4 regions of the Exiguobacterium sp. s143 genome follow, and region 2 is predicted to be linked to each of the others. Evidence: predicted binding sites of a transcription regulator. Region 2 holds the regulator's gene; each other region holds the start of a gene.

The links. Region 2 encodes Rex, which represses fermentation and respiration genes when NADH is low (regulators of the CRP and FNR family bind a similar motif). Its sites were predicted from a motif close to TTGTGAAATATTTCACAA; they were not measured.
Region 1: the regulator Rex is predicted to act here: its motif matches at 1,592-1,609, upstream of KNQ03_RS04390 (cytochrome ubiquinol oxidase subunit I).
Region 3: the regulator Rex is predicted to act here: its motif matches at 2,081-2,098, upstream of cydD (thiol reductant ABC exporter subunit CydD).
Region 4: the regulator Rex is predicted to act here: its motif matches at 1,948-1,965, upstream of pflB (formate C-acetyltransferase).

The regions. Positions count from the first base shown of each region.
Region 1 is NZ_JACSMX010000001.1:789,795-792,982, reverse strand. Features, by position in the region: gene KNQ03_RS04400 (transcriptional regulator CcpC) at 1-397, shown strand, start outside; gene KNQ03_RS04395 (N-acetyldiaminopimelate deacetylase) at 381-1,493, shown strand; gene KNQ03_RS04390 (cytochrome ubiquinol oxidase subunit I) at 1,728-3,125, shown strand; gene KNQ03_RS04385 (cytochrome d ubiquinol oxidase subunit II) at 3,138-3,188, shown strand, end outside.
Region 2 is NZ_JACSMX010000001.1:1,564,192-1,567,379, forward strand. Features, by position in the region: gene KNQ03_RS08125 (S8 family serine peptidase) at 1-283, opposite strand, end outside; tRNA gene KNQ03_RS08130 (tRNA-Ala) at 508-583, opposite strand; gene tatC (twin-arginine translocase subunit TatC) at 688-1,467, opposite strand; gene KNQ03_RS08140 (twin-arginine translocase TatA/TatE family subunit) at 1,475-1,672, opposite strand; gene KNQ03_RS08145 (redox-sensing transcriptional repressor Rex) at 1,672-2,331, opposite strand; gene KNQ03_RS08150 (ATP-binding cassette domain-containing protein) at 2,499-3,188, shown strand, end outside.
Region 3 is NZ_JACSMX010000003.1:37,388-40,575, reverse strand. Features, by position in the region: gene cydC (thiol reductant ABC exporter subunit CydC) at 1-318, opposite strand, end outside; gene cydD (thiol reductant ABC exporter subunit CydD) at 315-2,045, opposite strand; gene KNQ03_RS11545 (Rrf2 family transcriptional regulator) at 2,254-2,736, shown strand; gene KNQ03_RS11540 (nuclear transport factor 2 family protein) at 2,759-3,127, shown strand.
Region 4 is NZ_JACSMX010000005.1:54,175-57,362, reverse strand. Features, by position in the region: gene pflB (formate C-acetyltransferase) at 1-1,861, opposite strand, end outside; gene KNQ03_RS14385 (hypothetical protein) at 2,201-2,629, shown strand; gene KNQ03_RS14380 (DEAD/DEAH box helicase) at 2,658-3,188, shown strand, end outside.

The sequences.
Region 1 (3,188 bases), 770 kb from region 2:
TTTAGTCGATAGTGAGTTGACGTCAATCGAACAGTTACGCGTGACGGATCGACCATTCATCCAGTTCAAGAGTGACTCAACGTACTATCAGGAAATTTTAGAATGGTGGCAAGATCGGTTCGCAAGTCCACCATCTCGGACGTTGGTCGTCGATCAAATCGAGACATGTAAGCAGATGGCTCTACATGGAATTGGATTTGCGATTTTACCCGAGTCGACGATTCAGCATTCGAATGAAGTCATGCAGCTTCCTTTAAAAACATCGTCTGGAAAAATATTAAAGCGAGATACATGGATTTTGTCTACGGAATCGATGCTTGAACTAAAACAAGTTCAAGCATTTTGGGACATCGTAAAAGAAGAAGGAGGAAGTCAGTCAGATGGAATACGCCATTGAAATGCGGCGCGCGCTTCATAAAATACCAGAACCAGGGTTCAAGGAATTTAAGACGCAAGCTTTTATATTGGAACAAATTCGTGCTTATCCACCAGATCGTGTCACGTATGACACGTTTGAAACAGGTGTTTTCGTTCGAGTGAAAGGATTGACTGGAAATCGGACGATTGGGTACCGGGCAGACATTGATGGGTTACCAATTGAAGAAGCGACAGGTCTTCCATTTTGCTCGGAACATCCAGGCTTCATGCATGCCTGTGGTCACGATATGCACACATCGATTGCGTTAGGGTTGATGAAACGAATCATTGAATTGCCGGTCATGGATGATGTCGTCTTTTTATTCCAACCAGCGGAAGAAGGTCCGGGCGGGGCTGAACCAATGATTAAAAGTCCGTTGTTTGAAAAATATCGTCCAAGTGAGATGTATGGTCTTCATGTTGCACCGGAATATCCAGTCGGTACGATTGCGAGCCGTCCCGGCGTCTTGTTCGCGAGTGCTCGAGAAGTTCATATAACGATTTATGGTCAAAGTGGTCACGCGGCCTTTCCTCATTTGACGATTGATACGGTCGTCGCGCAAGCAGCCTTGATCATGCAACTGCAAACAATCGTCAGTCGATCGATCAATCCGATGAACTGTAGCGTCATTACGATTGGAAAGGTCGATGCCGGGATTCGGGAAAACGTCATCGCCGGTAGAGCTGTTCTTGACGGTACGATGCGCGCACTCAATGGAGAAGACATGGAAAAACTGGAACGACGCGTTCGTGACATCATTCGAGGAATCGAAGCTTCGTTTGGCGTCAAGATTGATCTACAATTCGGAAATCGTTATTACGAGGTCGTCAATGACCGACACATCGTTGATAAATTTTCATCATTCGTCAAGATGAATGCGAACTACATTGAATGTGATGCAGCAATGACAGGAGAAGACTTCGGATTCATGTTGAAGGAAATTCCAGGGATGATGTTTTGGCTCGGAGTCGACAATCCGACATCTGGACTTCACCAACCAACCTTGAATCCGGATGAATCCGCGATTCCATTTGTGATTGATTTACTCGATCATTATTTCCGAGAATATGTTTAAAAAGTTTTATGAAATAATGAAGGACATTAAGCTTTCCCTTTCGAAATCAAGAATGGGAGAGCTTTTTATATATGTAAGAATAGGAGTTTTCGAACATTTTGTGAAAAAAATCACGTGCACATGTGAACAATTTGTTACATCAAACATTATAAACAGACATAAAGGGTTATGTTCTCTATGATACGGTTATAGACCATATAGAGAAGTATGTTTTAGGAAGAGGGGGCTATATACATGTTCAATGATCCCGTATTGCTCAGTCGATTGTTGACAGGGCTCACATTAGCGTTTCATATTATATTCGCGACGATTGGCGTCGGGGTACCACTCATGGTACTCGCTGCTGAATTCATCGGTCTGAAACGCAAAGATCCGGATTATATTTTATTAGCAAGACGGTGGACGCGTGGATACGTCGTTACCGTCGCAGTCGGTGTCGTGACAGGGACGGCCATCGGATTGCAATTATCACTACTTTGGCCGTCACTCATGCAAGTGGCTGGTCAAACGATCGCATTACCACTGTTCATGGAAACATTCGCATTCTTCTTTGAAGCGATTTTTCTCGGTATTTACCTGTATACATGGGATCGATTCAAAAACCCATGGTTACACTGGTTGATCGGGATTCCAGTCGTCATCGGTGCGACAGCATCAGCATTCTTCATTACGACGGTCAACTCCTTCATGAACTCACCAGAAGGATTTAAGATCGTCAATGGAACGCTAACGCAAATTGAACCATTAAAAGCAATGTTCAATACAGCAACACCTACAAAAGCAACACATGTCATCGTATCGGCTTATTTGACAGTCGCCTTCATCTTGGCGGCAATCGCGGCGTTCCACTTACTCCGCAAAAAAACACTCTCAGCAGCGGAAACAGCGTATCACAAAAAAGCACTTCGCTTAACGGTTATGGCTGGATTGATTTTTGCCTTCTCGACGGCACTTGTCGGGGACTTCTCAGGGAAATACTTGGCGAAATATCAGCCAGAGAAACTCGCGGCTGCTGAATGGCATTTTGAAACGACAAGTGAAGCAGAATTGATCTTTGGTGGGATACTTGATCAGCAAGAAGACGGCAGTTATGAAATCAAGGGAGCCGTCAAAATCCCATATGCACTCTCGATCCTTGCGGGTGGAGCTCCAGATACAGAAGTCATTGGTCTAAATGAGTTCGCAAAAGAAGATCAAGCACCGCTGATCGTTCACTATTTCTTCGATATCATGGTTTCGATTGGTATGTATTTGGCTGCCATCTCTGCCTTGTTCATCTTGGCATTCCGTTTGAAAAAATTAAATCCTTATAACAAATGGATTTTAAGAGGTGTCTTCATCGGTGGACCTCTGGCGATGATTTCCATTGAAGCAGGTTGGATGTATGCTGAAATTGGTCGCCAACCTTGGACACTTTACGGCATCATGCGGACAGCAGATGCGGCGACGACATCAACTGCCGTCGGTCCGATGTTGATTCTATTCAGTGCCTTGTACTTGATGCTCGGTACGATTTGTACAGTCGTATTATTACGGATGTTCAAGAAAAACCCGGTTGGAAAAGAACTTCAAGAACTTGCTGAAAACCACCACGCACGTGGGGAAGCTATGTTCGTGGATGATAACAAGTAAGGAGGGAACGATTTGGACGTTCAAACACTAGGAATTACGGTCCTCTGGACTTTCCTGTACGGA
Region 2 (3,188 bases):
TGACGAGGCGATCTTTGATCGATTCTTTTTCGGCATTGCTCAATGTGCTATACCGCTTGTTTTGAGCTTGTGCGATTTGAATCGCCGGCTTCTCTTCCATCTCGATGACGACACGGACTTTATCCGATTGTTTGTAGTGCTTCTCTTGCCCCGATTTCTTCAGCGAGAGCGCTTGCGGTTTTTGACCCGTTGCTTTGTCTTGCGACGACAGTGCACCTTGCGCACTGACTAGATTGGAAGACGTCATTAAGACGGCTGCCATAAGTGCAATCTTCTTCTTCATGCGTTCGTTTTCCCCTTTTCTGTAAAACCATAGTAGTACTACTGATAAAACAGTTAAACGAAAATTCTGTATATTTAGTTTAATGAATTTAATGGAAATAAACAATTTATATTTGCCTATTTTTTTAATTTATTTGTTTTACGTGACATTTTATATTTTTAAGGAATTAAACTGGGAGTAAAATAAAAACTCCTCGACGCCTCGAGGAGTTGGATATTTGGTATTGGTGGAGACTATCGGGATCGAACCGACGACCTTTTGGCTGCCAGCCAAACGCTCTCCCAGCTGAGCTAAGCCCCCATGAATTATCTTTAGTATACGCATCGCTAACTGCTTTATCAATATAAAAATAACGCTTTCATAAAAAAGAATTCCTTCCAAAATCGTCGGAAGGAATTCACGATTCATTTATTCAATTCACGCATCAAATCCGCCTGTCGTTCAAGCTCTGCCTGTTGCTCGAGGATCAAGACCTTTTTGTACGTCCGCGCAGAAATCAAGATGCTGATCTCATAGAGAACGAACAATGGCACCGAGATCATCAAGTGTGACGTCACATCCGGCGGTGCGATCAATGCCGCAACGACGAACAGCACAAAGTACGCATATTTCCGATTCTTTCGCATGAAATATGGCGTCACGAGACCAAGACGCGTCAGGAACATCGTCACGACCGGCAATTGGAACAGAAGACCGAACGGCATCGTCAATCGGATTAAGAAACTGAAGTAGTTCTCCACTCCGATGACTTGTTCGATTCCAAGCTCTTTCCCGAGATCCGTTGAGACTTCAAGCAAGAAGGGAAGCAACCAGAAATACGAGAAGGCTACGCCAGCCAAAAATAGAAAGAAGATGACCGGAATATACGTCAATGTCGCTTTTTGCTCCTTGTCATAAAGTCCTGGTCGGACGAATGCCCAGAGTTGATACATCCAGAACGGTGACGCTAAAATCAGCGCAATGATGAACGCAAGATTTAAATACAACATTAAAGGATCGGCGACGTTGAAGGCATTCAAACCGATGCCGAGCTCTTTTAAGTCCGCTTGCAAGAAGCGAACGAGCGGTCGGACGAGCGGAAATGCGACAGCGAACAGGACGACGACGATGATAAGCGACCAGACGATCCGCTTACGCAGTTCGTCAAGGTGCGACGTCATGCTTTGCTCTTGATCAACCGTCATGATTCAATCACTTCTCTTTCGGTTCGTCCTTTTTATCGTCGTCCATGATGCCGTTCGTGGCATTCTTGAACTCTTTCAATGTCTGACCTGCAGCGCGTCCGAATTCTGGTAACTTCTTCGGTCCGAAAATGATCAATGCGACGACCGCGATTAATCCGATGCTCGCAGGTCCGATACCTAGTGTGAGCGGAATAAGGTTTTCCATTATGATTTCACTCCTTCAGCTGATTGCGAATAATGCTTCATGAAATAAACTAACGACTGCAACTCGATCGATAAATCAATGTGATGGACCCGGACGCTCGCTGGCACGTTCAACCGTGCAGGCGTAAAGTTCAGGATGCCTGTCACACCATACTCGACTAACTCATCCGCTACTGACTGCGCGAACTGGGATGGAACCGTCAAGATGGCAACATCGACCTGATTCGCTTCGATTTGTTCTTTCATGTCCGAAACATGATAGATTGGAACGTCATGCGTCGTTGTTCCGACCTTCTCTTCGTCCGCATCAAACGCAACGACTATCCGAGTACTATTATTCTTTAAAAAGTTATAATTTGCAAACGCTGTTCCGAGATGACCGACCCCGATTAAGGCAACATTCGTCACCTCATCTTGATTCAAGGTTTTGCGGAAAAACGTTAAGAGATGTTGAACGTTGTATCCATACCCCTTCTTCCCTAATGCCCCAAAGTAGGAAAAATCGCGACGAATCGTTGCTGAATCAACCTTCACCGCCTCGCTTAACTCAGCAGAAGAGACGCGGAGCTTGCCTGAATTGTATAAACTTTGGATGAAGCGATAATATAGCGGCAACCGTTTTGCTGTCGCTTGTGGAATTTTTGTGTCTGGTCCATTCATCCTGCAGTTCCCCCTTCGGCCACATCCATCGTGGCACCCAAATCTTTGCAAAAAGCTTTCTACTCTCCTTGATTGTAAACCACTTCACATAGAGTCACAAATAATATATTCCGCAGGACCTCGCGCTTTTGTTCGTGATAGACTAAAGGGTGGAAGGATGGATGGAAATGATACTCTTACAAGTCAACCAACTCTCGAAATCATTCGGCGTCGAGCCGATTTTAGAAAATATCAAATTGGAAGTACAAGAGCGGGACCGGATTGCGCTCGTCGGACGAAACGGTGCCGGTAAATCGACCTTGCTCAAAATCATCGCTGGCGAACTCAGTCATGACTCGGGTGACATCATGAAAGGCAAGGATGTCAAAATCGGTTATCTCGCGCAAGACAGTGGTCTCGAATCGAACGAGACGATCTGGAACGAGATGCTGACCGTCTTTGAACATCTCCAAGAACAAGAACGGACATTGCGCCGGATGGAAATCGAAATGGGTATGGAGCATATCTTGAACGACCCGGTCGCTTACGATCGTCTCTTGAAGACATACGATCAAGCGCAACACGACTTCTCAGAAGCGGGTGGTTATCAGTTCGAAGCAAATATCCGCTCCGTTTTGCACGGCATGCGCTTTTATCCGGATGATTACTCGCGCCGGATTCAGACATTATCCGGTGGTCAACGGACACGGCTTGCCTTAGCAAAGATGCTCCTGCAAGCACCAGAGCTCCTCATTCTCGATGAGCCGACCAACCACCTCGATATCGATACGCTTGCTTGGCTTGAAAGCTACCTCGGTGGTTATCGTGGTGCCGTCCTGATCGTCTCGCACGACCGGTACTTCCTCGACCAAGTCGTC
Region 3 (3,188 bases), on a different contig from region 2:
AATTCCTGGCGCGAGCGGCTCGAGTCTCCGGTAGAACGACGTCCGGATATCACTAAGGATCGTAAACGTCGCCCGGTGCGAATAATAACGTTCCGCATACCGACTGACGGCGCGCGTCAGACTCGAGATTTTTTGCAGCGCAATCAAGACAGCAAGCGTCTGGATCGGTGGCAACAAGGCTGCCTTTGAAATCAGGTATCCACTTGCTGCGAATAAACCGACCGCTGTCACTCCGGCGAGGACACCGAAGAAGATCGACCAGGCGATATCGCGTTTTTGATGCACCATCAACCGAAAGACTCCTAGTAGTTCCTTCATCGTGTTTCCTCCCCTCTCTGGACGCTGCGCATCCGAGCATATTCCGAATCACGTCCAAGCAGTTCATCGTGAGTGCCACGATCGACGATTCGTCCGCCATCGAGGACGACGATTTGATCTGAGCGCTCGATCGTATGCAGGCGGTGTGCGACAGTAATGACTGTCGCTGCTTGTCCAAGCTGTTCGATCGCTTGTTGAAGCAATCGCTCCGTTTTGACGTCGAGTCCTGTCGTCGGTTCATCAAAGACGATGACGTTCGGTCGTTTCAAGAACGCTCGTGCCAGCGCAACGCGCTGTTTCTCGCCACCTGATAGACCACGTCCACCTTCTCCGATCACCGTGTCGATCCCTTCAGGTAACGTCGCAATCAGCTCCTCGAGCCCTGCTGCCTGCGCCGCCTCAAAAATCTCTTCCGGCGTCGCTTGACGGAGTTCACCGATCGCGATGTTTTCTGCCAGCGTTCCGGCATACAAATACGGATGCTGCGAGATGTAGCTCAACTGACGGAACCAGCTCGCTTCCTCCACCTGACTGCGATTAATCCCGTCGAGCAGAATCCGTCCTTCTTTTGGATCCGCGAGTCCGGCAATCAACTGTAAGACAGTCGACTTACCGGCACCACTGCGACCAATCAACGCCACCTTTTGATACGGTTCAATCGCAAGTGTCACGTCTTGTAAGGCAAAACGTCCTTCTTGATACGTAAAATCAACTTCATCCAAAACGATTCGTGGTGGACGGTTCATCGCAAGTTCTGATTGACCAAAGGCAACAGGACGATCGTCTGTCGTTAGTTCGGCTGCAATCTGTTTCGCTGCCGCGACACTACCGCGTCCTGTATGGAAGGCAGCACCCATCTCTTTTAAGGCAAGATAGTACTCTGGTGCCAACACGAGCATCAGGAACGCCGGGATGAAGGTGATGCTTTGGAACAGAATCAAGCGCAGACTGACTTCAAGTGCAATCATTCCCATGCTGAGCATCGAGATGAACTCAAGCATCAACGACGACAAGAAGGCGAGCTTCAAGACCGTTAACGTCGCATCCCGGAAATCAAGACTACTTTTTTCGATGACGTCACGTTGTCGTTTCGCACGACCAAATAACTTCAAGGTCGTCAGTCCTTGCAATGTATCAAGAAACGTTCCCGAGAATGCCGTCATCTTCTCGAGTTGAGCATCGGCCCGCTTTTGCGTCATGATGCCGATGATGATGTAGAACAATGGAATGAACGGTGCTGTGATCATCATGACGAGACCGGTGATCCAGTCATAGCTGAATGCTGCGATCAAGACCATCAAGGGAACAATCGTCGTCTGAACGACTTTCGGCAAGTATTGACTATAATAGCTGTCCATCTCGTCTACAGCGTCGAGCAAAACACTGACCTTCTGTCCCGCTTGCCCTTGTAGCATCATCTCGACCGAACGACCTGTGTATTTCGCGACGAGTGCTTCCCGAAGCGCCTGCTTCATGTGTGCCGATAACGTCGTACCGAGACGACCGTTCCAATACGTCACGGCGACCCGGAGCAACAGCATCCCGAGGACGACGAGTAGTAACGGAATGACGGCTTCAAACGGTTGTTCCTTCAGGAAAATCCGATCGACCGTCAACACGATACCATACGATTGACCAACGACCGCAACCCCCATCAGGAAAGCTGCCATGATGAATTGAATGAGAATACTACGTGGAATCTGAACGATTCCTTTTAATGGATTCATATACAAACGTCCTTTCACAAAGTGTGAACGACTTTTAGTGAATATTTTCACATATCGTACATTTAGTATACCGAATCCGGAACGGGGATGCCATGCAGATGCTGTCGAAAAGGTGTGACGGTTTTGTGAGAGCATATGACTCGACAATTCTTTCGAATAAAACTATTATGGATATACATTATCTACGTTTAACGAAAGGGGACTTCTCATGCAAATGAAAACCGGGGTCGAGCAATCTGTCTACGCGATGTTGCTCTTGACCTTCCTTCCGGATCGCGCTGTGTTGCCCGGTGAATTCATCAGCCAGCAACTTGGTGCCTCGCCGACTTATTTCCAAAAGCTCTTACGAAAACTCGTCCAAGCGGATCTGTTGTATTCCGTACCGGGTGTCAAAGGCGGCTTTCGTTTACGGCGTCCGGCAGACGAAATTCAAATCTTTGATGTCTATCAGGCAATCGAGGGCAAACAGACGTTGTATGCGTCAAGCGGTGTCTTCGAGGATTTGATGGGAATTCAGGAACAGGAAATCGGTCTACTCTCGAATCTAATGACAGAGGCGGAAGAGGCGTGGCAATCGACGTTAAAGCGCGAATCGATCGGCTCGATCCGTCAAGCAATCGATGCCTCCTGTCCACCGAAACATTTAGAACGGTTGCATGCGTTAATCACAGACCGGATGATGACACTTTAATGAACAGAAAGAGGTTTTTACTATGGTATTGAATCGTTATTTTGACTTATTCGACGCGTCACGCACGGACGCACAAGCTTTTGAGGATCTCGTTTCCTTATTCACGACAGACATCACGTTCGTTCTGAACGGACAACCAAAGCACGGCATCGACGCCTGGAAACAGTTCGTCCGTCATGTGTTCACGGCGAATCAGGATATTAAGCATATGTATGCGGGCTGGGAAGAAACAACACCAGGAACGTATGAAACACGCTGGGCAGTTTGCGGAAAACGAGCAGACGGTAGTGTCTTCACACAAGACGGAAAAGATATCGCACGTCTCGATGAAAACGGACGGATCGCTTACCTGGAGAACGTTCCAGATGATCCGACGATGTTCCGTTCATAAGAAGCTTTTAAATAACGAAAACCTGTGTTCCGCGCAAGCAGAACACAGGTTTTTTTGGTAT
Region 4 (3,188 bases), on a different contig from region 2:
ATGGTTCACCCGCACGGCGTCCATCTGGCGTATTTCCTGTTTTTTTACCGTAGACGACGTTTGAAGTAATCGTCAGGACAGACTGCGTCGGAAGGGCATTGCGATACGTTGGATGTTTACGGATTTTCTCCATGAACAGTGTGACGAGATCGACCGCCATCTGATCCACCCGTTCATCGTTATTCCCGAACTTCGGAAACTCGCCTTCGATCTTGAAATCAACTGCAATCCCATCCGCATCTCGGATTGGACGAACTGTTGCGTAACGGATGGCGGATAGACTGTCAGCGACGACCGATAAACCAGCGATACCGCATGCCATCGTCCGTAAGATTTCTGGATCATGTAAAGCCATTTCAATCCGTTCGTAGCTATACTTATCATGCATGTAGTGGATGACATTCAGTGTGTTGACGTACAGTTCTGCGAGCCAATCGAGTTGACGATCATAAGCCGCCATGACGGTTTCGTAATCGAGTACTTCATCGAGCATCAGTGGTGTAGCTGGGGCAACTTGGATTTTGAGCTTCTCGTCCATTCCGCCATTGATCGTATAGAGTAATGCTTTTGCCAGGTTTGCTCGCGCACCGAAGAACTGCATCTGTTTCCCGATCTTCATCGCGGAGACACAACAAGCGATGCCGTAATCATCTCCATAAACCGGTAACATCAAATCATCGTTTTCATATTGAATCGAGCTTGAAACGATCGACATCTTCGCACAGAATTCCTTGAATCCGCGTGGAAGCTGAGTAGACCAGAGAACGGTTAGATTCGGTTCCGGTGCCGGACCAAGTGTCGAGAGAGTGTGTAAGAAGCGGAATGAACTTTTCGTGACGTTTGATCGTCCATCTTCACTCATTCCACCGATTGATTCCGTTACCCACGTCGGATCACCTGAGAACAGATCGTTGTAGTCTGGTGTCCGTAAGAACTTAACGATCCGAAGCTTCATGACGAAATGATCGACGAGTTCTTGTGCAGTCTCTTCCGTCAAGCGACCAGCCGCAAGATCACGTTCGACATAAATATCAAGGAACGTCGAGACTCGACCGAGTGACATGGCTGCCCCGTTTTGCTCTTTGATGGCAGCAAGATAGGCAAGATAGACCCACTGGAATGCTTCTTGTGCTGTTTCTGCAGGGCGGGAGAGATCGAAACCATAGCGAGCTCCAAGCTCGGTCAATTCCGTTAATGCGCGCAACTGTTCATTCATCTCTTCACGGTCGCGAATCATCGATTCAGATAAGAACCCGCCACGTGCCTTTAAATCCTTCTTACGTTCTTCGATCAAGCGTGCCGTTCCGTACAAAGCAACACGACGATAGTCACCGATGATCCGTCCGCGACCATAAGCATCAGGTAATCCGGTGATAATACCGGCTTTACGTGCAGCGCGCATCTCAGGGGTATAGGCATCGAAAACCCCTTGGTTATGTGTCTTCCGGTACTCGCTGAAAGTTTTCGTGACGGTCTCGTCTGCTTCAAAGCCATACGCAGCTAGGGCATCATTCACCATCCGAATCCCACCGCTCGGATGAATCGAACGTTTAAACGGTTCGTCTGTCTGTAAACCGACGATTTTTTCGAGTGAACGATTCAGATACCCTGCATCATGCGAGAGGATCGTTGATGGTGTTTTAGCATCGACGGCATACACACCACCACGTTGTCGCTCTTCATTCGTCAGCTGTAGAATTTGTTGCCAGAGACGTTCCGTTGCTTGCGTCGGACCGACTAAAAAGTGATCATCTCCTGTATATTCCGTGCGATTGAGTCGGATGAAGTCTGCGACATCAATCGTCTTTACCCATTCACCAGACGTAAAGTTCGTCCAAGCACTCGTTTTTTCTAATAACATGGATACCACTCCTTTAATATTGAGCTAATCATCAGTTCCTTATGTGAATAGTGTAACAAAAGGAAGGGGTGATTCCCTTTACGTTCATGTGAATGTTTTAACAAGTTGACAAACGTTGATATGACGGGCTTTCTTTATTTCTGTATTCATATGAAAATAGTTTAAAAAAAACAGTTTTAGATTGCTAATTCAAGGTTTTTTGGAAACTGTATGAGTTGATTTGAAAAAGATTCACTAGAACAGTTGAAACTGTGAGGAATGTCACGCTACGGTGCCTTGTATTTTTAAGACGTATCGTTGACAATGAAAAAGGGAATATAGAACGTGGAGGTGTGCCAAATGGAGTATGTATCATTAACACAACAAGGAGAGTATCAGTCAGGAGACTGGGTCTCGCTGAAAATCGGATCGGACGGTTCAACGCGAACGGGAATGATCACGGAATTCGAAAATGATGGATTCTGGATTCGGTTTGAAGATGATTTTGATTATGAAGACTTTATCGGCTATGATGAATCGTATTGGATTGCGCTTGTTCGTCGTCCGGTTGACGTAAAAGCGACGTATGCGAGTCTTGCGGAGTACCCGGCACTCGCTGCAGAATTACAGGATCGTGTCATCCAAGGATTCGAAATTTTAGAAGAAGAAGCCGGTGAAAGCGAGATTCGATTCCATATTCGATTGCTCGACGCAGGAAATGAATATACACAGACATTACGGGGATACCGTGATGCATCAGGAGATCATGTCGAATACGTAACGGCATGATGGAATTAAGAGAGTAGGAGAAATCGTTATGAACTTTACAAAACCATTTTTACAGGAAGCATGGGAACGCGCACGCTTTACGGAGTTGATGCCTGTTCAAGAACAAGCGATTCCGTTGTTGCGCGAAGGAAAAGATGTCCTGGCGGAAGCGCCGACAGGAACAGGGAAGACGCTTGCCTATGTCATTCCAGCTTTAGAAAAGATTGAAGTAGAAGAACCACACGTGCAAGTCGTGATCACGGCACCAACACGGGAACTCGTCATGCAAATTCATCAAGTCATTCAATTGTTTGCTCAAGGAAGTGGTATCAAATCCGGTGCATTCATTGGTGGTGTTGAATTAAAACGACAATATGAACGATTGAAGAAAAAACCACAAATCATTGTTGGAACGCCAGGGCGTCTCGTTGAGTTGATCGATTCGAAGAAGCTGAAGATGCATAAGGTGAAATTGATCGTCTTGGACGAAGCGGATCAAATCTATGAGAGTGGTATGAGTGACTCGGCGACGCGAATCGCAAACAGTGCACTACGCGATCGTCAGTTAGCATTCGTCTCC